4 regions of the Paenibacillus nitricinens genome follow, and region 3 is predicted to be linked to each of the others. Evidence: riboswitches for the same ligand, from Rfam matches in the RefSeq annotation. Region 3 holds a riboswitch; each other region holds the start of a gene.

Region 1 (5,377 bases), 160 kb from region 3:
ATATGTCCCGAAAGCGGCTCTTCTATTCTTCACGGCTTAGCTTGCGTTCACGCTATAATCACCGTTTATTATTTCTTGTTCGAGAATCTATTTCTCATTAGCAGTCCGATAAGAGCAAAACCTAGACCTGCTGCATAATAAGGAACTGGACTTGATTCTCCCGTTTTTGGCAGTTCATCCACAGGTGGATTACCTAGCGGAATTGTATCATCCACTACTGCAATATCCTCTGGTGACGGCGTTTCCGTTGCCACCGGTCCTAGTGGGATTTCATCGTCGTCAACAAGGACTTCTGTATTGCTCGACGGGGTTGGTGTGGGTACTGGTGCTGGCGTCGATGAAGCTACAGGACCCAGCGGCACAGGGTCATCATTAACAACAATAGTGCCAATTACAAATGATGGTGTTGGTGTCGGAAACACCGGAGGCTCCGGCGTTGGCGTTGGTGTCACTTCCGACGACGATGTCGGTGTTGGTGTTGCCTCTGGCGACGATGTCGGTGTTGGCGTTACCTCTGACGACGGCGTCGGTGTTGGCGTTGCTTCCGGCGACGGAGTCGGCGTTGCTGTTGCCTCTGGCGACGGTGTCGGTGTTGGCGTTGCTGTTGCCTCTGGCGTTGGCGTCGGCGTTGGTGTTGGCGTTACTTCCGGCGTTGGTGACGGCGTCACGCTCGGCGTTGGCGTTACTTCCGGCGTTGGTGACGGCGTCACGCTCGGCGTTGGCGTTACTTCCGGCGTTGGTGACGGCGTCACGCTCGGCGTTGGCGTTACTTCCGGCGTTGGTGACGGTGTCACGCTCGGCGTTGGTGTTACTTCCGGCGTTGGTGACGGTGTCACGCTCGGTGTTGGTGTTACTTCCGGCGTTGGTGACGGCGTCACGCTCGGTGTTGGTGTGTGCGTTGGTTTTGGTGTGTGTGTTGGCTTTGGTGTCGGTGTTGGCTTTGGTGTTGGTGTGTGTGTTGGCTTTGGTGTCGGTGTTGGCTTTGGTGTGTGTGTTGGCTTTGGCGTCGGTGTTGGCTTTGGTGTGTGTGTTGGCTTTGGCGTCGGTGTTGGCTTTGGTGTGTGTGTTGGCTTTGGCGTCGGTGTTGGCGTCACGCAAGGCGTTGGCGTTGGGGCCACAGTCGGCGTTGGCGTCGGGGCCACGGTCGGCGTTGGCGTCGGGGCCACGGTCGGTGTTGGTGTCGGGGCCACGGTCGGCGTTGGCGTCGGGGCCACGGTCGGTGTTGGTGCTACGGTTGGCGTTGGCGTCGGTGTTGGTGTCACGGTCGGCGTCGGTGTCGGTGCAACGGTCGGCGTTGGTGTCACTGTTGGTGTCGGCGTCACTGTTGGCGTCGGCGTAGGAGGCGACTCTACCCCTTCATATGGATACCAATGCATCTGCACACCACCAGCAAATCCTTTCGCAATCAATGTCCCATGCAGTTCTCCGGAATTATAAGTTACTTTTGCAAGCGGAGCTAGAATAGTTCCTTCTATTGTTAAACTTCCAATGTTTACAGTGCTAGCTTCATAAAAATTAAATAATACCTTGTTAGGGCTGCCTCCCCAAATTTGAAAGCTTGGAATTTCAACTGAACTTCCGCTAACGTTAACGATAACTGTGGCGTTATTTGCAATATTAAACTGTAAGCCATTAGCACCAACGAAATCAGCAGCACTTAGATTAAGAACGTTAAATGATTCCGGAGCATCAATTGTTATTTTCCCATATTCCTTTTTGAAAGTTCCGACTGTAGCAAGTGAAGAGAATTCATTAGAACGTCCAATAAGATATTGCTCTTCATAATCAAAATCAATAGGTGTCCCTTTTCTCGCTGGTTCTTTAAGATCTACACCGTTTCTGATAAAAACACCACCATGAACGGATGCTCCATGAACAGTCCCATTAGTAAAAGTGATGTCATTGCCAGCAATAAGGACATCTCCACCTGGATTATCCTTGGATACGCCGTAATTCTGCAAAGTAATATTACCTTTGGCCGCCAGGCGCCCGTGAACCTGATCATTAGATTGATTGAAGTCACCAAGGATAAAAGTATTAAAATTTCCTGCAATGCCTAACACAGGTGTAGGAATATACGGAAGCACAGGCCCTGCCGCACTGACCAAATAACCACCTCCAGAAAGCCCACTACCCACCATCAAAATCCCCGCTATTACTAATGAGAGCAACGGTTTCATTCTTCTTTTCAAAATGCGCACCTCCTAAAACTATGATTTATAATTAAACAGAATAATTACCAGAACTCTAAAGAACCTAATAACAAAAAAAGACCGCCAAAAAAGAAGTAGAATTCCCTTCTCATGGCAGTCGGACGGTCATAGTGTCTTTTAGACACTTTAGACTCCTGAACTTTGCGTCCCACCCTTTCAGGCGGTTTGCTATTATCATGATTATATATGTATAGCCTTTGCAAATTAGAACTAGTAGCTTAAGCATCCTATTAAATAATGGTCTATGACTTTTAATACTTTGGAACTAACAATAGTTTAGCGCTCCATCCCCACAATTGTCAATCAATTCCTTTTGATATTTACACGCGTAAGCAAGCACAAAAAAAGCGCCAAAAGGCGCTTCACACAAAGGTTTTCCTTCAATTTTAAAGTAACTTTATCCAACCTAATATCGATATCCATAATGGAATACTTAGAATCAGACCAAATACCATTCCACGGGCGAGACTTTCTTCCTCTTTCATCCAAATTCTCCCTTTATATAAGTCTGAAGCATTAATTTTTATTATTACAATTTTAATATATTTTATTCTTTCTAATTTAGTTGTGAATTTAATCACATTGTACTAGCTGTTTAGAAATACCATTGATTATTTTTGGAATATCGGGGTAGAATACGAATATACGTTCCCATTAGGGGTGATGAGATTCATGCATAGAGCTGAAAGCAGGGACAATATGCTGGTGAAATCTTATTTATTGCTTCCGATGATTTTATCAGCTTTCGAACGGGACTCCGCCATTCTATCTGCACATTTACGAACACCCGCCCCCTATCTGGAGGTTCTTGAAACAGCCGCAGCAGTTGCTACAACAGATTTAAGAGATGTTCGTTCAGAGATGAGAAAACGGGGAATCAAGGTTTATGAGCAGAACAGACTTAATGCAGGGATCGAAGCCAAATTTATATGTCGTGGATACCATGAACGAATGCTGCTATTAAACGACATTGTCGCTGCCCAAGCTGCAATTCATATGCGCAGATATCTCGGTCTGGATATTTCATCTTTTAAGAGCTATGAAGAGCAGTATCAGATTAAGTAAAGCCGCGTAGAGGCTGTCCCCCTTCCCCCCCATTTCCATTAGCGAACAAAAAAATAGGCCTTACCATGGGAGTTGGCAAGACCTGAGAGATTTATACCACAAAACACTGGGGGGTGTTTGGTGTCTTCAATATAAACCTTGAACCTGAAAATAAGATGATGCTCACATGAAAATTACATTAAAAACATCAATTCGTCGCTTAGACTATCCGCTTGACACTTTTGATTTCCAACCAAAGTAGCCCGCTTCGCCGACAGAAAAACCGACCGATGGATAGTTAGCCACGAGTGCTTTGAACTAATTGTTTTAAAATGATATAGTGGGTTCGTTGCTCGCAGGATGACTTGATAGCTGGTTGTAAAACATAATAAAGTCGAGACCTGAGTACGGAGAAGCAATAGGCGTTTGCCTTTTCGTTATATTTTCTGAAGGAGGGTAATAGCCCATGAGTGATGAAATCTGTATACCACCTGGCATTCATCAGAAGGACACTAGCTTCGGCTACACCTTGTCTATCATTAGTGGTAAATATAAAATGACTATTCTCTACTATCTCTCTGAAAACAAGATCGTGCGATTCAATGAACTGCAACGAGGTATCGGTACAATACCTTTTAAGACGTTAAGTGTTATGTTGAAAGAACTGGAAGCGGACTGTCTCGTCAGGCGCGAGGAATTCCCCCAGATTCCCCCTAAAGTTGAGTATTCCTTGACTGAGAAGGGCCAATCGCTTATTCCGGTGCTGGATATGATGTGCACTTGGGGAGAGAAAAATTCCGTTCCAGCCGCGCAAGAGATAACAGTACCGTTTACGATTTAGCGACGACTTATGACAAAAGCAGCATTTCCATTAATGAAAATGCTGCTTTTTGTTTCAATTCTAATTACATATTATCGATAAATTCAACATAGCCTTGCGAACTGATGTCCAATTTTTTAAAATAATCCGTACTTCCTACCGTCTCAGATTCCGTACCATAAATGGCATAGAAGGAACGATAATCAGCGTTGCAGTAAACAAAAGTCGTGTCAAAGGGAGATAAAATACGGTCAAGCCCGTAGCCGAGTTTACCATCTTCACTGAAGTCTTTTTCACTTCCTCCGGCAGTTACAGCTAATGCGATTTTACGATTTCTTAATTTATCACTCTTCGAGCCATATGCCCATCCGTAAGTAAATACTTCGTCCAGCCACTTTTTAAGCTGAGGCGGACTACTAAACCAGTAGACAGGGAATTGTAAGACGAGCTTATCATGCGCTTCAATTAGTTGTTGTTCCTTTTCCACGTTGATTTTTTCATCGGGATAGGCTTTGTACAGCTCATGTACCGTATATTTGTCTGGATATTTATGGAGTTCTTCGATCCAGCGTTTATTAACAACGGATGTTTCGATGTTTGGGTGCGTAACGACAACAAGTGTTTTCAATGGTGTATCCTCCATGTTTGAATCAGATTTAGGACTTGAGTTATACCTCCCATCACGCCATCGCGTAAGTATGCACTTTTAGTTCACGTACTTACCTAAAGGTAAGCACAGCAACCTGTCTGCACGTATATTGACGTACAGTCTTCGGGGCGATTCTCATCTTCGGTATACACCCAAATATCACACAAGAGAGACTGGGTCATTCCTCCATCAATGTTACACTGGATACTTATTCACATGTTCTCCCCAGCTTACAAGAAGCAGCCCTTCGAGGGATCGGCGACTCCATTCTTGAAACGTGCAAAGAGGTCGGGATTACGACTGATCCCTCACTTTACTTGAGTAAAGGTTAGAAGGATGTTAGAAGATAGGTGATTTCAAGACAAACGGCGCGGTTCGGGGATCCCCGAAAACCGCGCCGTTATTCCATTCTTAGAGATGCTGGTGAAGGAAATTGAACCCCTGGGCTACACCAGATTAAGGCTGATATAGCTCTGTGGAAGCACATCCTCAAGCTTCCAAGCAAAACATCCTTCTCATTTTATAGCAAGATAGTCTTAGAAATAATTACAAGGAGGATAAACAGTACCAAGATTGCACCGGTAGATGTAAAGGCTCCTCCGATACCGCCACCATATCCGACACCACCAAAGCCAGCAATATTTTCGCTCA
Region 2 (5,377 bases), 570 kb from region 3:
CATGTCTACGGCAAACAAGCTTATTTTTCATTCATACTTCTATCCTTTTATTAATCTTAATGGACAGGTGGAAGAGTTATTTATAAATCTGAAAGATAGTGATGGTAAAGCGGTTCCCTATTTATTGAATGGCAGAAGGCTCGAGTGTGAAGGTGTAGAGGTCATTGATTGTATCCTGGTACAGATGGGAAAACGTATTGACTATGAGCTGGAGCTTCGGTCTGCCAAGAAGCAAATAGAAGTGGCTTATTGGGAAAAGGATCAGGCGCTTGCCGAGCTCAAGCGAATTCATTTAGAAATTGAACAGAAACAAGCCGAGCTGCTGGAGATGAATGCCGTTTTAGTAGAGTTATCTAATACAGATAAGCTGACTGGGCTGAAGAATAGAAGGTTTCTTCAAGAGAAGCTGGAAGAGCAAATTGTAGGGTACGGCCAAGTTCAAACAGCATTTTCGCTGTGTATTATAGATATTGATCATTTTAAAAAAGTGAACGACACCTATGGGCATCAGACAGGTGACTATGTGCTGGAGAAAATGGCGAGTATCTTGAAACTGCAATCTCGTAAAGAGGATATTGCGGCTAGATATGGCGGTGAGGAATTCATACTTCTTTTACCTAATACAGACATCTCGGAGTCAAGGACTATAGCTGAGAATTTACGGCAGTCTATCGCGTATTCAACTTGGGAAATGGGCCGGATAACGGTGAGCATTGGTGTAGCTACATTTATTCCAGCCGATTCAGAAAACACCCTGCTGCAAAAAGCTGATCAAGCGCTCTATGCCTCTAAAGAACAGGGGAGAAACCGCGTTACCCACTTCATAGATTTGAATGAAAAGCTTCTTTAACAGGGGGCTTTTTTGTTATTTATAAACGATACATCCTCTTTGCTCTAATTGCTCTAAAATGTCTGTTTCCTTCAAGCTGTGATTCCATCTGAGATCCAGTTTCTCTAATCGTTCTAGTTGTAAAAGGGATTTCGGAATTTCTTGCAGGTTATTATCTCTTAGGTCAAGCTCAACAAGGCTGCTTAATTGACCTATTTGCTCAGGCAGCTGATTCAGTTTATTTTTTCGAAGGTTCAGTTTTCTTAACTTGCTTAGTTTACCGATGGATGAAGGTAGTTCAGTGATTCGATTATCATTTAAATCAAGTATCCGAAGTTCTTCTATAGCACCCAAATGCTCGGGTAACAAGACCAGTTGATTACCATACAGATGGATCTCTCTTAGCCCTTTTATTTGTGTGATTGAATCTGGCAGACTTTCTAGCTGATTGTAATATAGCCGCAATTCAATTAGACTGCTCATTGCGCCTAAAAGAGTAGGCAGTTGCTTGAGATTATTATCTGTTACATTCAGATACTTGAGTTTCTGGAGATTACAAAGCTGCTCCGGCAGCTGCTCGAACTGATTATTACTTAGGTATAGAAAAGAATCCAACCCCCGTAGTTCTCCAATACTCTCCGGCAATACCTTGAGTCGATTATGGCCTAAATCAAGCATTCTTAAGTGAACTAAACGACCGATGTTCTCGGATAACCGTTCGATGTCATTACCCGCATAATTTAGTACCTCTAATTCATCATGAAGGAAGAGTTGATCGGGAATCTCTTTAATATGGTTGTTGTACATGCTCAGTTCTAGTAGAGGATTGCTCTCAAACACGATCTCTGGCGTTTCTGTAAGTCCTTTTCCGTCAAAATTATATCTCATAGAAGGTTCTCCTTTGTTATTGGTATGGGCAATCGTTACGATAGAATATAACAGGATAATGATTTATTATCTGTATGTTGGCATACAAAACTATGGCGTGTTTTAGAAAGGAATAATGAGATGGAAGCTTCTTTTTGGAAAAGAGGATTTCTTTGGCGATCTGGATGTGATCCATCCCTCCAATGCAAGAGTGATATCAGCGGTGGCGATGAACGATACACTACCCGTTAGTTAAGGAACAATTGATGCTGCTGCAAATGGATCGTTTATTTTTATCGAATCGGTTATTACCCGAAATGAAATTTCATGCTGCGAGAGCGCGTGCAATTTTTACTCTAAGAAGACTATACCAAATATTCGGGATAGAGGAGCAAGGCGAGATGAGGATTAATCTCCGGCTGACCCATCAGCAGTTCGCGGATATAATCGGAACGCTCAGGGAGACGGCTACCCTTGTGCTTAAAGATCTGCAAGAGCAAAAGATTATTGAGATTCAACATCAACAGTTAACCGTGTTAGACCTGTCGTACTTACTGGAGTAAACGGATTTTGATTGAGAATAGTAGTTCTGGGAGCTTTTTAAGAGAATCGAAGATGAAAGGGGTTATGAATGTGGCTTGTAATCATTGTGTAGTAAGAGAGCTGAATTTTGAAATTAAGGCTCATGGCGAGCTTAATCTAAGGATGTTACCTGAGGTTATTCATCATTTGAGTAGAAGCAATACGATACATAAGGTAGAAGAAAATGTGATTACGATTAAAGAGGCTGGGGCGCGGGATTTTCTGGATTTCTGTAATGATCATATGGCGTCGAAGCAGATTGAATTCCGTATAGATGACCAAACATGGAGACCTCTATCCGAGATGCCCACTGTACTTGATATGGAGTGGATTGATGAGGTTATCACTAAGGGGTTAGTGATTTGTCACTTCCAGCCAATCGTGAATGCAAAGGAAGAGATTTTTGCATACGAGGTCTTATCCAGATTTAAAAAAGAAGATGGAGCCCTTATCTATCCTAATGAGATCTTTACGGCGGCACGCAATCGTGGCCGTTTATATGCTTTAGACCGGTTATGTAGAATGACTGCTGTAAAATGTGCTGCACCCTTAAATAAAAAAACGTTTATTAATTTTATCCCAACGTCGATCTACGCTCCAGAGTTCTGCCTAAGATCAACAGTTGAATTGGCCAATCAATTAGGCGTAGATCCCTCTCTTTTTGTCTTTGAAGTTGTTGAGACGGAGAAAGTGGATGACCTTGCTCATTTGAAAGCTATTTTGACATATTACAAGGATCGGGGATTTGAATACGCTCTAGATGATGTTGGCGAAGGCTTCAGCACAATCGAGATGTTATTGGCACTTAAACCCCATTACATGAAGCTGGATATGAAATATGTTCAGGGTGTGTCTAGTGATCCGAACAAACAGAAAGTAGCAGAACAGTTTTTAGAAAAGGCATTAGAAATCCAATCCGTTCCCTTAGCAGAAGGAGTGGAATTTAGAGAGGACTTTGAATGGCTTAAGCAGAGTGGTTATCAGTTGTTTCAGGGATATTTATTTGGAAAACCTGACCCTATTCCCAAACAGTGATCCTAATGAGTAGATCTCCGTCTAGAGGATGAGATGAATTCAGGTCAGAGTCTGATTACAGGTGAGCCCCGGGGCTGTACAATTTAGGTAATTGAGAAGGGGGTCGGATGAATATGGAATGGCATAAATACATCACACGTTGGGCAGATTCCAGGGGCTGGGAAGGGCGAGAGATTGATTATCAGTGGCCTTCTCCCTCATTTCCAGTGGTAAGTATTCGCAGCAATTTAGGTCGCTACTCTGGTCAGGGTTATGGCAGCAGACCTCGTGTGAAGACAGCTGTTGGATTAATTGCTATTGGAGATATAGCTGTAGGCTTGATTTCCATAGGTGCGATAAGCGTAGGGGTTCTATCCGTGGGTGCAATATCACTAGGAATGTGGTTAGCACTTGGAGCGATAGCACTTAGCTGGCTTGGCTTCGCAGCTGGGGCGATTGCTATTGCAGGAGTGGCTGTAGGAGCGATCGCGATAGCCGAAAAAGCGTTGGGTGCTGTCGCCATAGGGGATACGGCATTTGGAGCGGTAGCCATAGGACGGATTGCTGGGGGAGCCGTAGCTATTGGACAATGGGCATATGGTCTAATCGCGGTTGGCGAGCATGGCTTTGGGTTAATTCCGATCACAGGTGATGTGTGGAATTGGTTTCGGCGACTATTTGGAGGTTGAACGCTCCTCCAGTCCTAAAGTATCACTCTTCGTCTGGGACAGTTGATAAATAATATCGATCAGTTAGAGGAAATTGATTGCAATTACCTATGTCGATCAAATATCAATTTCATACCAAATAATCATGCAATAAGATGCATAGTTATGTTAACCTTTGTAATGTAATCGAAACTTCATAGGCAAACCTATGGAAATGTAGGGACGCAAAGCTATAGGGACTAAGGTTATCACGACTATTGTCAGCCAGCTGCCAAAGAGTGTATAACGCTTTTTGTTTTTAAGGTTTAATAAAAATTAAGTCTTAATTTTTATGCAACTTTAGCTGCAATCAAGCTACTCTTTCGGGGTAGTTTTTTTTGTGCCCATTTTTAGGCATTGAAGAGATTAATATTACATCTGGGGGGTAGAAAAGATGAAAAAAATGATTGCAATCGCTACATCGGCAGCCATGTTAGCTAGCTTTTCGAGTGAGGCAGGTTATGCTTTAGCAAGTGATGTAAGCAAGGTAACTGTAGTGAACACTGTAGTACAAAGCAAGGCTGACCTAATAAGCAATGCGTCAGTTATTCCGTTTGATCTGTACGGCAAGGCTATCCTAGGCGCTTATAATGATGTTTTTAGAATGAATCCTGCGAATATTAAATCCATTACCAATAACGGTGGTAACTACTCAGGTTCACCTATAGCTAAGGCTATTGATGGCGATATGAGTACGCATTGGGAAACGGGCAAACCGAATAGTTCAACGTTTACGAATGAGGTTGTCTTTGTATTCAATGAGTCCACTGAATTAAATAGAATCGTATATGCTGCAAGACAATCCAGCGCAAAGGGTAAGGGGTTTGCCCAGGAATTTGATATTTATGGCTCAACAACGGATGCAGGCGACTATACGCTAGTATCCTCTGGAGAATATAAAGGCGGAGCAGGTGACGTAGTAGAGGTGCAGTTTGACAGGGCAACCTTTAAGAGACTTAAATTTGTCTTCAAAAAAGCTAACCAAGATTGGGCGAGTGCGGCTGAGTTTTCTTTTTACAAAGAAGATGCCGTATCCGCTAAAATGAAAAATTTATTCACAGATGACAGCTTGAGTCAAGTTAGCGCAGCATTTAATACGATGGAGAAATTAACGGCTTTAGAACAAGAAGTGCAGACACATCCACTGTACGCGCAGTTTCAAGCAGATATAGAGAATGCAAAAGTACTTCTGGAGAATCATCAAATAGAGGCAACAGCGGCTAAGGTTTCGAAGCTAAAAGGCTATGGTACAGCATATGAAAATGCCTATAGCGAAGCTTATAGAATGCCCAACTCAAACGTATCAAAAGTAACGGTGAACGGCGGAAGCTACCCAGGTACGAAACCGGAATACATGCTCGATGACCAACCGAATACA
Region 3 (5,377 bases):
GCTCAGTACCGGCAGATGTGCTGCGCGAATTACGAATGAGACTCTTCGGCGTCATAATCACCAGTGGTTTAGCGTCTTCCTGTCCACATAAAGCAGCTTGGCGCCGCAAGACATGGAAATATTGAGAAGCAGTGGTCAAGTTGGCAACGGTCCAGTTCTCTTCCGCGGATAACTGCAGGAAGCGTTCTAATCTACCACTGGAATGCTCGGGTCCCTGTCCCTCGTAACCATGCGGTAACATGACGACGAGATTGCTGCGCTGTGTCCATTTCGCACGTCCGGCGGCAATGAACTGATCAAATATAACCTGACCTGCATTGGCGAAGTCGCCATATTGTGCTTCCCAGATGACGAAAGTTTCTGGTGCGAACACATTATATCCATACTCAAAACCTAGCACAGAAGCTTCAGATAGCGGACTGTTATATACGCCAAAGGAAGCACGGGAATTACTTAGCTGATGAAGCGGAGAGAATAATTCTCCTGTTTTGCTGTCGTGCAGTACTAGATGGCGGTGTGCAAAGGTGCCGCGCTGTGCATCCTGACCGCTAAGTCGAATTGGCGTTCCATCCTTCAGGATGGTAGCGAAAGCGAGAGACTCGGCGAGTGCCCAGTCGACCTTTTCACCCTCATTCAATGCATCCTTGCGACGCTGCAGAATACGTTCCAGTTTCGGATAGACTTGGAATCCATCAGGTACGGTTAGTAGCTCACGATTAATCTCTTGCAGACTGGAGATCGGTACGGCTGTAGTCCCTGCCGCTGAGCGCTCTGTTTGAAGAGGAACGAAGGCTTTTGGTTCTTTTTTCTTGTGATTGCCTTCCTTCATACTATCGTATGCACGTTGCAATACGCCTTCTGTTTCAATGTGCATCTTTTGTACATCTTCAGCTGTAAGGATTTTCTCACGCTGTAGCCGCTCCGCATACACCTTGTAAACGGTTGGATGATTACGCACCTTGCCGTACACGATAGGTTGTGTAGTTTCAGGATCATCCATTTCGTTATGTCCATGACGACGATAACCGATGAGATCAATAACGAAATCCTTTTTGAATTGATTGCGATATGCGCTAGCTAAACGAACAGCTGATATACAGGCATCGGGATCATCAGCGTTGACATGGATAATTGGAATTTCATATCCTTTTGCGATGTCACTCGCATAATGCGTTGAACGGGAGTCTTCACTTTCTGTCGTAAAGCCGATCCGGTTATTAACAATGATATGGATCGTCCCGCCATTCTGATAACCTTGAAGTTTGCCAATATTAAGTGTTTCTGCAACAATTCCTTCACCTGGAAAAGCAGCGTCGCCATGCATTAGCACCGCTATAGCTTTACTGGTATCAATCTTCGGCAATCCGGCTGTGCTCCGATCTTCTTGAGCAGCACGAGTGAAGCCTTCCACGACAGGATTGACGAATTCCAAGTGACTTGGGTTATTCGCTAGTGTTATTCTTGTGCGTACGGTTTCTCCTTCGCGAACAGCGCGGTCTGCACCGAGATGGTATTTCACATCACCCGTCCAGCCATAGTTAATGCCTGTAGAGCCTTCGGAAGGGAAAAGCTCCTTGTTTGGAGAATGATGAAACTCTGAAAATATAATATCATAAGGTTTGCCCAAAATATGGGCAAGAACGTTGAGGCGACCACGATGCGCCATGCCCATCAGAATATGCTCTGCACCGTCATGCGCAGCAGCGCGTACGATTTCATCGAGCATCGGTACGAGAGCGTCATTGCCTTCCAAGCTGAAACGCTTCTGACCCACAAAGGTTTTGTGGAGGAAGGTTTCGAATTGCTCGACTTGGATCAGGCGGTTTAGCAGCTCTTTACGTTCTGTATTATTTAAAGGCGCTGGTGAGCTTGTGGATTCTGCCTGTCTGTTCAACCATTTCAGTTCTTCTTCTTCATGCACATGCCCGAATTCATAGGCGATCGTCTTGGTGTAAGCCTGACGCATACGCTGAACTGCATCCCATCCGGTATGCACATCATTCGGGGCATTCTCCCAAATGAGCGTGGCAGGTAGTGCGATCAGATCCTCACGAGTCAGCTCATAGGTTTCGAGTTCGAGATATTTAGCCATGGGATTGTGATCACGCTCAAGCGGATCAATATCAGCGGCCATATGGCCATATATACGAATATTAGCGATTAGCTTGGAAGCTCTTACTGCCTTTCTAAGCCATTCGGTGTCTCCCGAAATGCGAGGCTGTGGAGCCGGTTCGCTGTCCGGTGTTAGGGGTGGGGGACCCGAATTTGTAAAAAGCTCGCGATAATTATTCTCTACGGTGGATGGATCTTTCACAAACTGTTCATATCTTTCTTGAATGTAGCCTAAATTGGGTCCGTAATACTTACTCCAAATGGATTCGTTATAGGGCTCTTTGGCTGCCATGAATACATCCTCCTTAACGGATGAACTCCATACGTGACATTTTGTGTCAACGCTTACTGGAGCTGTGATGATTGCGGTTTCATTTCTCATCTTATTGTGCTACTTTCCACACGTGTAATCAATTCATTCTTTCGTCCAATACGTTCGCAAAATGGTATGGGTTAGCTTGTTCTAATGAAAAGAACGCTGTTTCTTCTCATTACCCATTCCTAAGGCCCACTAAAATGATTCTAATATCCTTATTTTTAACTAATAGGGAAGGAAGCATCATTATATTGTCTTAATTAATTTTATGAATAGGACGAGTATCGTGTTAATAGGACAAGATATCACAGAAAAGAGCTTCTATTTTTTGTTTTTTAATGGAAAAACTAATCAGAAATCGACACACTTTTCCACTTTAGTATAGTATAATGTTATTGCAGTTAGCGTTTTTCATCCTTTTTGAAGTAGATCCTTTCGTGTAAAGGGTCCAGTAAAAGGTAAACCTGCCGAAAGACAGGGGCACAAAGTCGCGGGTCTAAGGTAGAAATACTATGACAGCCGGATTGCCTGGGGACGTAAAATCTTAGGAGGAGATTTTTTGGACAAGTCCAACCAGGGAAGCAACAGAGAACAGCAGGTTATTGATGTAGACGTAGAGTGGGTACATTTATTATTAGCAGCTAAGAAGGCTGGCATAAAGGCAGATGAAATTCGTCGATTCTTTCAGGAGAAGACTGTGCAAGCCGTGCAGTAATACATTAGAGCGTTATATACCGAAAAAGGGCATGGCGATAAATCGCTGTGTCCTTTTTCTATAAGTTGTACACGATACATGGTTAGAATATAAAACGCCTAGGCCATCCATGTTAGGAGGGCGAAGGCGTTTATGTTTGATAGTATGAGTAGAAGAGGATCTTATTAGATCAGATGAAGGATTAGTCCTTCTGATCCAGGCGCCATTTCTGGTAGTCCAGAAACTCCTTGAATTCGCGTTTGCTTATGCCTGAGGCCATAGCTTCCTGCACCAATCGGAACCATTCCGAATCTAAAGGCGATTCCTCAGCATCATTAGGCTCTCCATAGAGCAAAGCATGGATGGATACCTGAAGCGCATCGGCGATCTTTTCGATAAACTGGATGGAAGGATTGGATTGGATGTTTCTCTCCACATTGCTAAGATACGATTTAGCAACATCCGCTCTGTCCGCAAGCTCAGATAGGGAGAATCCCTTTTCTAGGCGGAGATGCTGGATACGTTGGCCCATATTTTGTGCCACTATGCTGACGCCCCTCCGTATTTTTTGTTATTAGTATAGCAAATATCGATAAATTCGACAAAGTTTATTGTAAAGAGAAAAGCAGCATCTACTTATCCGCTTTCCGGAATAAGAATCTGCTGCTCTTCGAATGGAAGACTTATTAGATTATCTAGCGACTCCAGCGGATTGCTTAGCAAAGAAATCCCAAGTCAGTGTCAACACATCTTTTTGGAAAATGTTCTGATCTTTACCGTCATCCACAAATTTGAATTGGACGGTGAAGCTATCAGATGTACCTGCTTTAATGCCGGATGCCTCATTACCTATGAACGGTAGCTTTTCTACGAGATCTGGTGTTAAATTTTTCAATTCAGCTAGTGTTGTTTTATAAACAACAATATCTGGGATTAAGTTGCCGCTCTTGTCCTTATTTTGTATGAATTCGACTTGGATGAATTGACCTAAATCAACACCGTTGTTGTTACCACCTACATCATTAACGTCGTACTTTGTTTTAAGAACAATAGATCCGATATCGATGTTACCATCATTATTCAATTTGAAATCTCTCTTGATTGTGTCACCTGGTTTCAATTTATCCAGATTAACGATAACAGAAGGGTCAGAGTTCAAATCGAGTGTACCCGCTGCGAATGTAGAGGTACTTGTTGCAGTGTCACTAAAGTAAGCGAAAGTTCCTCCACCAATCAATGATAAACCCAGTGCTGCAGATGCTACGCCAAGACCCAATGTTTTTTTGATACCCATAATTAAAATTCCTCCTCGGTTTTTGTGGTTTTTTTATAAAATTTATATATTGTAACTTCCGGTTCGTAAGCGGAAGCGGACAATCAACGGATTACTGTATTTCAGTTGGGGGTGGAGAGGTGGGCAGTATAGCAGCATTTTTCTTTTCGAGTGCAGCTACAGCCTTCCATGATGAGTACAGGGCATAGAGCAGGAGCATCAAGCCTGGTACGATCATGAGCACGACACTTCCAGCTTTGGAAACTGCGAAATTCATAGCGTAACCTACGTAAGGTACGGTAACCCCGGTATACTCAGCTACAACATTCGTTGAACTGGTAGGGTTCATATCAGGCGCATCATTGTTATCGCCTTTCGTACGATACATGGCTTCACCAGTAGCGTTGTTCATTGTTGCTTCCACAACACGGTGAGTAATGAGCAGGTTTTCTTCATTTCTAAAGGTGATAACATCGCCTTTTTTGAAGCGATTCATATCTCCTCCGGGTTTTAAAGCGACAATCGATCCGGTGTGAATCCCTGGTTCCATCGAACCTGAGAGTACGGATTTGATCTGGTATCCGAAGAAGGCAGGTTCACCGCCGGAGGCCTTTGATAAAACTACAGCTACCACCAGCAGGATAAAGATGACAAGCATGATGCTCGATAATGTATTGTTGATCATTTTTTTAATCCGCATATTATTCTCCACCTTTGTCTTGTTGAGGGGCCGCAGGAGCTGGTGTTGCTGCCGGTGGGGAAGAGGTTGTATCTTCCGCCTTTGGCGTCTCCTGAGGAACCTTTTGCTGTGGTACATCTTGTGGAATCGTTGGCTCTTCACCAACTCCCGGAACGACTGGGTTAGTGGCTGGGGCTTCAGGTTGTTCTTTATTTATGTTTTCTGGAGCTGCTTCACCTGTCGGTGGAGTCACTTCCGTTTTTGTTTTCTCTTCTGCTTTCGCTTTGTCCTCGGCTTCTTGCT
Region 4 (5,377 bases), 320 kb from region 3:
CTCACGCGGCGTTGCTCCGTCAGACTTTCGTCCATTGCGGAAGATTCCCTACTGCTGCCTCCCGTAGGAGTCTGGGCCGTGTCTCAGTCCCAGTGTGGCCGTTCACCCTCTCAGGTCGGCTACGCATCGTCGCCTTGGTGGGCCGTTACCCCACCAACTAGCTAATGCGCCGCAGGCCCATCCCTCAGTGACAGATTGCTCCGTCTTTCATTCTTTCTTCAGGAGAAAAAAGAAATTATCCGGTATTAGCTACCGTTTCCGGTAGTTATCCCAGTCTAAGGGGCAGGTTGCCTACGTGTTACTCACCCGTCCGCCGCTAAGTTACTTTGAAAGCAAGCTTTCAAAGTAACTCCGCTCGACTTGCATGTATTAGGCACGCCGCCAGCGTTCGTCCTGAGCCAGGATCAAACTCTCCAATTAGTATTGAAAAGAGCGATATGCTCATTTTGAAACATCTGACGAGAAAATTAATTCTCACGATGAAATTTCAAAAGCGTAAAATACGCTGTGAAACTCATCAGTTTTGGATATCACTTTCGTGATTTCCTACTCACTCGTTGTTCAGTTTTCAAAGATCAAGTTCTCGTTGGCGCCGTTTAATGTCTCAGCAGCAACTCTTATAATATATCATGTTGTTCTCAGTAATGCAAGCTTTATTTTTCGAAAGCCGTTTATATCACTCTCTCAAACATTGCCTGTACGCTTTCCAACAACGCTTAACTATAATAACCTATCTATTCATAGAAAAGCAACCCCTAATAGAAAAATAAACAACTAGCTTAATAATTAAGCTAGTTGTTTATTTAATAGAGTTATGATTCTAACGATGCAAATTAATAGTATTTTGCTGCAGTATACTTACTTGAAGCCTTAATAAAATCTGCATTCTTCTTACTCTTCGCTGCCGATGCATCTACCGTAGTATCAATAGTAACCCATTTCCCATCCATCAGTACTTCATTCCATGCATGATATTGGGTAACGTAGCTAGTATTCCCCATCACCAACTTAGCAGGCACATCTACACTACGCAGCATTGCGGCAAAAAGAGAAGCATAGTCATAGCAGATTCCTTTTTTAGTATTCAAAGTGTTGTTAATGTTCGGAATATAATCTGTTGTTACGTTATTAGCAAGAGAATAATCGTATTGTACATTAGCAACTACATAGTTATAGATTGCCTTAACTTTTTCTTCATCTGTTGTTTTGCCTTTGGTAAGCTCTTTTGCCTTAAGGATCGCTTTATCAGAAGAACTCCATTTCACATTCTGTACGGAGCCCAAATATACGGAATTCGAGTCACTCATGGTTACATCTACTACTTCGGAATATAACGATTTGTATTTATTTCCGGTGGTGTTCTCAAGAACAGAAACCTTATAAGTACCATTACCTTGTTGTAAAGGGAAGTCCTCCGCTTGTCCAGAAGCATATAAGTTATATGTATAGCTGCTGTTGTCTTTAGTGATCATGAGTTTGATTCTTTTATCTTTCGGAATATCATAGTTAATCCCAATAACACCTTGAGCCACTTTTGATGTAATCAACCAGCTCGCATCTACACTTGCGGCTTGAGCTGTGCTTACCGGAACCGCAGTAATTAGTACGAACAGCGCCACCATCATAAAATAAACCTTTTTCACGGATAAAACCCCTTTCGGTAGCTGGCTGCCATCCTTTCGGGAAGGCCCTTTAGCTTTGCGTCCCTACCTTTCGATAGGTTTGCCGTTATCGTATAAGCTCTATCTGTTCTAATTTCACTAGACAAATTAACAGAATCAGTCCTAGTAGAAATATGAATCTAAGATTCTTATATATTTTATAAAAACAAAAAAAGCCTCTTCATTCGGTAACTGGCTGCCATCCTTTCGGGAAGGCCCTTTAGCTTTGCGTCCCTACCTTTCGATAGGTTTGCCGTTTATCGTGTTTAGCTTTTATAGTCTTATACTACCATATTTATCCTCGTAAACAAGAACAAAATTGCTAGATTTACTATTATTTTATAGTTATTTCTCTGTATTTGAGTTCTCTTGTTATTTCTCGTCAACGATTAGGAAAGCTTGGCATGAACAATCAAACGATGTGTAGGATCTACTAGTGGGTCACACGTAATTAGGGTAAGAATTTTATCTTTGTTATTCCCGTCTAGAACAGATACATCACTAGGAAGTACAACAGAAATATCATAAACCTCGTAATTATAAGTCTGATCGCTAGTTTTTACCGTAATCGTATCCCCAATCACAACCTCATTCAATCGGTTAAACAATCTGCCCGTAGTTCTAGCTCTATGCGCAGCTATTGCAGCGTTCCCTATTTCTCCTAATGGAGTTGTTTCTTTCATATGGGCCGCAGCATGCTTCATATTCGCTTTAGTAGCCCCTTCTAATACAGGCAGCTTCAGATCGATCTTATCGATCTCAATTAATGCGATGACTTTGCCACCCACTTCAATTTCCGGTTCCGGCTTTTCTGTTTCTTGCGGCTGTGCTTGTGCATCTAGAACGGATTCCTCCGCTAGTAGCTGAGTGACCTCGGCATATCTGCTCTTCAGATCAGGTGGTGGAGTGCTTTCAGTGGTGCTGAGTTCAGCTGATTCTAATAGCTTATCCTGCTGCCAGTCGTTATACCATTCGTTAGCTTTTGGATAGAGCATGATAAGGATCCCAGCCAGTATGAGCACGTACGAGAATTTACGCATGATTGTCACCTCCGTGTATTGATTCTCTTGATTTTAGAATACCCATTTACGACTTCCGAAGAAATTAATGATCACCGTAACAAAGGTTACTAATACCTTGGAGATCAACACTTGAATGCCTAACTTGTCAGTCAACAGATGCATTAATAGCAGCGATATCCCTAAGACCACCAGATTCAGCATGATAAACTTCAACAACTGTACCTTATCAAAACCTTCTTTTTTGCCACGATCGCGATCCCGAAAGGTTACTTTTTTATTCAAAATAAAGCTATTCGCTGTCCCTGCACTATAAGAAATCACCTGTGCCAATGCATATACCATCCCAAGTGAGTTCAGTAATGTGAAGATTACGAAATCAATGAGGGTATTTACCAGACCTACAGCATTAAATTTGAGAAACTGTATGAAAGCAGTCCGCAAGTTCTTATCTGACATCATTATAATCCTTCCGGCGATCCACTTCTTCTTCGTTACGATATCCTATGGTCTCACTGACAATATACAATGGTCTATCCTTAGACTCGTCATAAATCCGTCCAATATACTCACCGATTACACCTAGCAGCATCAGAACGATACCGTTAAAGAGCAAATTGACGCCTACAATGGAAGCCCAACCCGGAACCGTCCATGAGGTGAAAAAGATTCTTTGAAACAATACGAAGAATAAATAGAGAAAGCTGGAGAAGGAAAGAAAGAATCCGACATACGTAGCAATCTTAAGTGGCTTATGCGAAAAAGAAGTGATCCCATCCAGCGCAAAGCGAATCATTTTCTTAAGAGGATACTTAGTTTCTCCTGCAAATCGTTCTTCCCGCTCATATTCCACCATCGTCTGCTTGAAGCCGACCCAGCTCACTAAACCTCTGACATACCGATTTTTTTCCTTGAGACCCCGCAAGACATCACATACCTTACGATCAATAAGACGGAAGTCACCTGTGTCCGTAGGAATGTCTACACTTGTCATGCTGCTGAGCAACCGATAAAAGATCTTAGCCGTTACTTTTTTGAACATCGTTTCTCCACGGCGCTTCAGCCGCTTCGCGTACACAACGTCATAGCCCTCTTTCCACTTCTCGATCATTTGCAAAATGACCTCCGGTGGATCTTGAAGGTCAGCGTCAATAACAACAACCGCTTGACCTTCGGCATAGTCCATGCCAGCTGTAATTGCTACCTGATGTCCGAAATTACGCGAGAAGTCAATTAGCTTGACGCATTCATCCCGATCACTGATCTCCCGAATCATCTGGGCCGAACGATCACGACTTCCGTCATTAACGAAGACTAGCTCATAAGTATCGCCGCATTCGTCCATTACTTTTTTCAAACGTTCATAAGTAACGCTAATTACTTGCTCCTCATTGAACATGGGTACAATTACACTATATCTGGCTTTCACCTTTATTCCTCCTAAAAGCTTTATGGAGCGTTACAACTTTCTATTCCTCATAATAACGCTGTAAGCATAAACTTATTGTTATAGATATTTTGAAAAAATCTTAGAAAACCCAAGATGGGAACCAACGCAGCATATCCTTCACATAATCTCCGCTTACCTGCATCCCTGATAGGACTGGGTAGAAGGCGACAAAGAGCAGTAAAGCAACAGCCACATAGATATAACTAACATAACGAGCCTCAGGATACTTACTATCTAACAACTTCATTATATATACAATACCAAGAATCATAAAAGGCACCATAGCAAAATAATGGTAGATAAAGGTTTCCCTTGGGACAAGCATCCACGGAACATATTGTGAGAAAAATGCGATCCAGATCATATAAAGGTTCTTATCCTTGCGTTTCAGTGTAATCCACAGCGTTGCCAGCATTGCGAATATACCCGTCCACCAGATAAGCGGATTCCCCATAGTCACTATACTGCTGACCTGACCTTGCGGCAATCCTTCACTGCCACTGAAGAACCAGACGGGTCTCTTCATAAACGGCCATTGCCACCAGGAGGACGCAAAAGGATGTGTAGCTACAAGCTGACTGTGATAGTTGTACATGTTCTTTTGAGAATCAATCAAGCCTTTTATAGTAAAGCCCTCTGCGGAAGCAGATAAACCCGGAACAAAAGATAAACTATAAATAATGACCGGTATGATTACGAAGAATGCAATACAGCTAGCTAGTGTAATAATGGTATTCTTCCAGAATGAATTTACGGCTTCGCGACAAGTGCCTAGCAGTTCCTTGTCTTTGATCTTCCCTTCCGCGAGCAACCGTCCCGATGCTTGGTATTCTCTGTAGCGCTCGAAGAGCGAAATCGCTAGCATAATGGCCAGCCCAGCTCCTCCGTACAGTACAATCCATTTGGAGGCTACACCAATTCCGAAAAATAGACCGGACCAGAATAACGGAATTAGCGTTTTTCTTAAGGGCTGCCTGAAGAAATTCATAGTGTAATATCGCTGCATGAAATAAAACATTAACATGATGAAGAATACTCCGTATACATCGATCGTAGAAATTCTTGTTTGTGTGAAATGCATAAAATCCAGTGCGAACAATCCAGCTGCAAGTGCTGCATATTTGCTCTTTTTAAAGAGACGTAGTGCCATTACATAAATGAGAGGCAGCATGGCAATCCCGAACAATGTTCCGATAATACGCCAGCCGAAAGGATTGACTCCGAACAGTTCCATCCCTACTGCGATC

The links. Region 3 has a riboswitch for cyclic di-GMP ahead of ACN6KS_RS01845 (anti-repressor SinI family protein). Riboswitches for the same ligand answer to the same signal wherever they lie in the genome.
Region 1: linked by a shared signal. The riboswitch ahead of ACN6KS_RS02585 (choice-of-anchor A family protein) and the one ahead of ACN6KS_RS01845 (anti-repressor SinI family protein) in region 3 are both predicted to bind cyclic di-GMP.
Region 2: linked by a shared signal. The riboswitch ahead of ACN6KS_RS29490 (NPCBM/NEW2 domain-containing protein) and the one ahead of ACN6KS_RS01845 (anti-repressor SinI family protein) in region 3 are both predicted to bind cyclic di-GMP.
Region 4: linked by a shared signal. The riboswitch ahead of ACN6KS_RS03345 (transglutaminase-like domain-containing protein) and the one ahead of ACN6KS_RS01845 (anti-repressor SinI family protein) in region 3 are both predicted to bind cyclic di-GMP.

The regions. Positions count from the first base shown of each region.
Region 1 is NZ_CP183948.1:570,307-575,683, reverse strand. Features, by position in the region: gene ACN6KS_RS02585 (choice-of-anchor A family protein) at 69-2,192, opposite strand; cyclic di-GMP riboswitch class I at 2,303-2,393, opposite strand; gene ACN6KS_RS02580 (hypothetical protein) at 2,886-3,278, shown strand; gene ACN6KS_RS02575 (winged helix-turn-helix transcriptional regulator) at 3,724-4,098, shown strand; gene ACN6KS_RS02570 (NAD(P)H-dependent oxidoreductase) at 4,163-4,705, opposite strand; gene ACN6KS_RS02565 (YjcZ family sporulation protein) at 5,247-5,377, opposite strand, start outside.
Region 2 is NZ_CP183948.1:6,630,560-6,635,936, reverse strand. Features, by position in the region: gene ACN6KS_RS29515 (sensor domain-containing diguanylate cyclase) at 1-850, shown strand, start outside; gene ACN6KS_RS29510 (leucine-rich repeat domain-containing protein) at 866-1,717, opposite strand; gene ACN6KS_RS29505 (helix-turn-helix domain-containing protein) at 1,963-2,259, shown strand; gene ACN6KS_RS29500 (EAL domain-containing protein) at 2,312-3,313, shown strand; gene ACN6KS_RS29495 (hypothetical protein) at 3,427-3,981, shown strand; cyclic di-GMP riboswitch class I at 4,150-4,236, shown strand; gene ACN6KS_RS29490 (NPCBM/NEW2 domain-containing protein) at 4,394-5,377, shown strand, end outside.
Region 3 is NZ_CP183948.1:413,479-418,855, forward strand. Features, by position in the region: gene ACN6KS_RS01840 (2-oxoglutarate dehydrogenase E1 component) at 1-2,404, opposite strand, end outside; cyclic di-GMP riboswitch class I at 2,876-2,960, shown strand; gene ACN6KS_RS01845 (anti-repressor SinI family protein) at 2,988-3,143, shown strand; gene ACN6KS_RS01850 (helix-turn-helix domain-containing protein) at 3,325-3,654, opposite strand; gene ACN6KS_RS01855 (TasA family protein) at 3,814-4,416, opposite strand; gene sipW (signal peptidase I SipW) at 4,508-5,095, opposite strand; gene ACN6KS_RS01865 (hypothetical protein) at 5,097-5,377, opposite strand, start outside.
Region 4 is NZ_CP183948.1:737,416-742,792, reverse strand. Features, by position in the region: rRNA gene ACN6KS_RS03350 (16S ribosomal RNA) at 1-420, opposite strand, end outside; gene ACN6KS_RS03345 (transglutaminase-like domain-containing protein) at 834-1,643, opposite strand; cyclic di-GMP riboswitch class I at 1,657-1,737, opposite strand; cyclic di-GMP riboswitch class I at 1,846-1,926, opposite strand; gene ACN6KS_RS03340 (class D sortase) at 2,051-2,701, opposite strand; gene ACN6KS_RS03335 (GtrA family protein) at 2,735-3,142, opposite strand; gene ACN6KS_RS03330 (glycosyltransferase family 2 protein) at 3,129-4,109, opposite strand; gene ACN6KS_RS03325 (phospholipid carrier-dependent glycosyltransferase) at 4,210-5,377, opposite strand, start outside.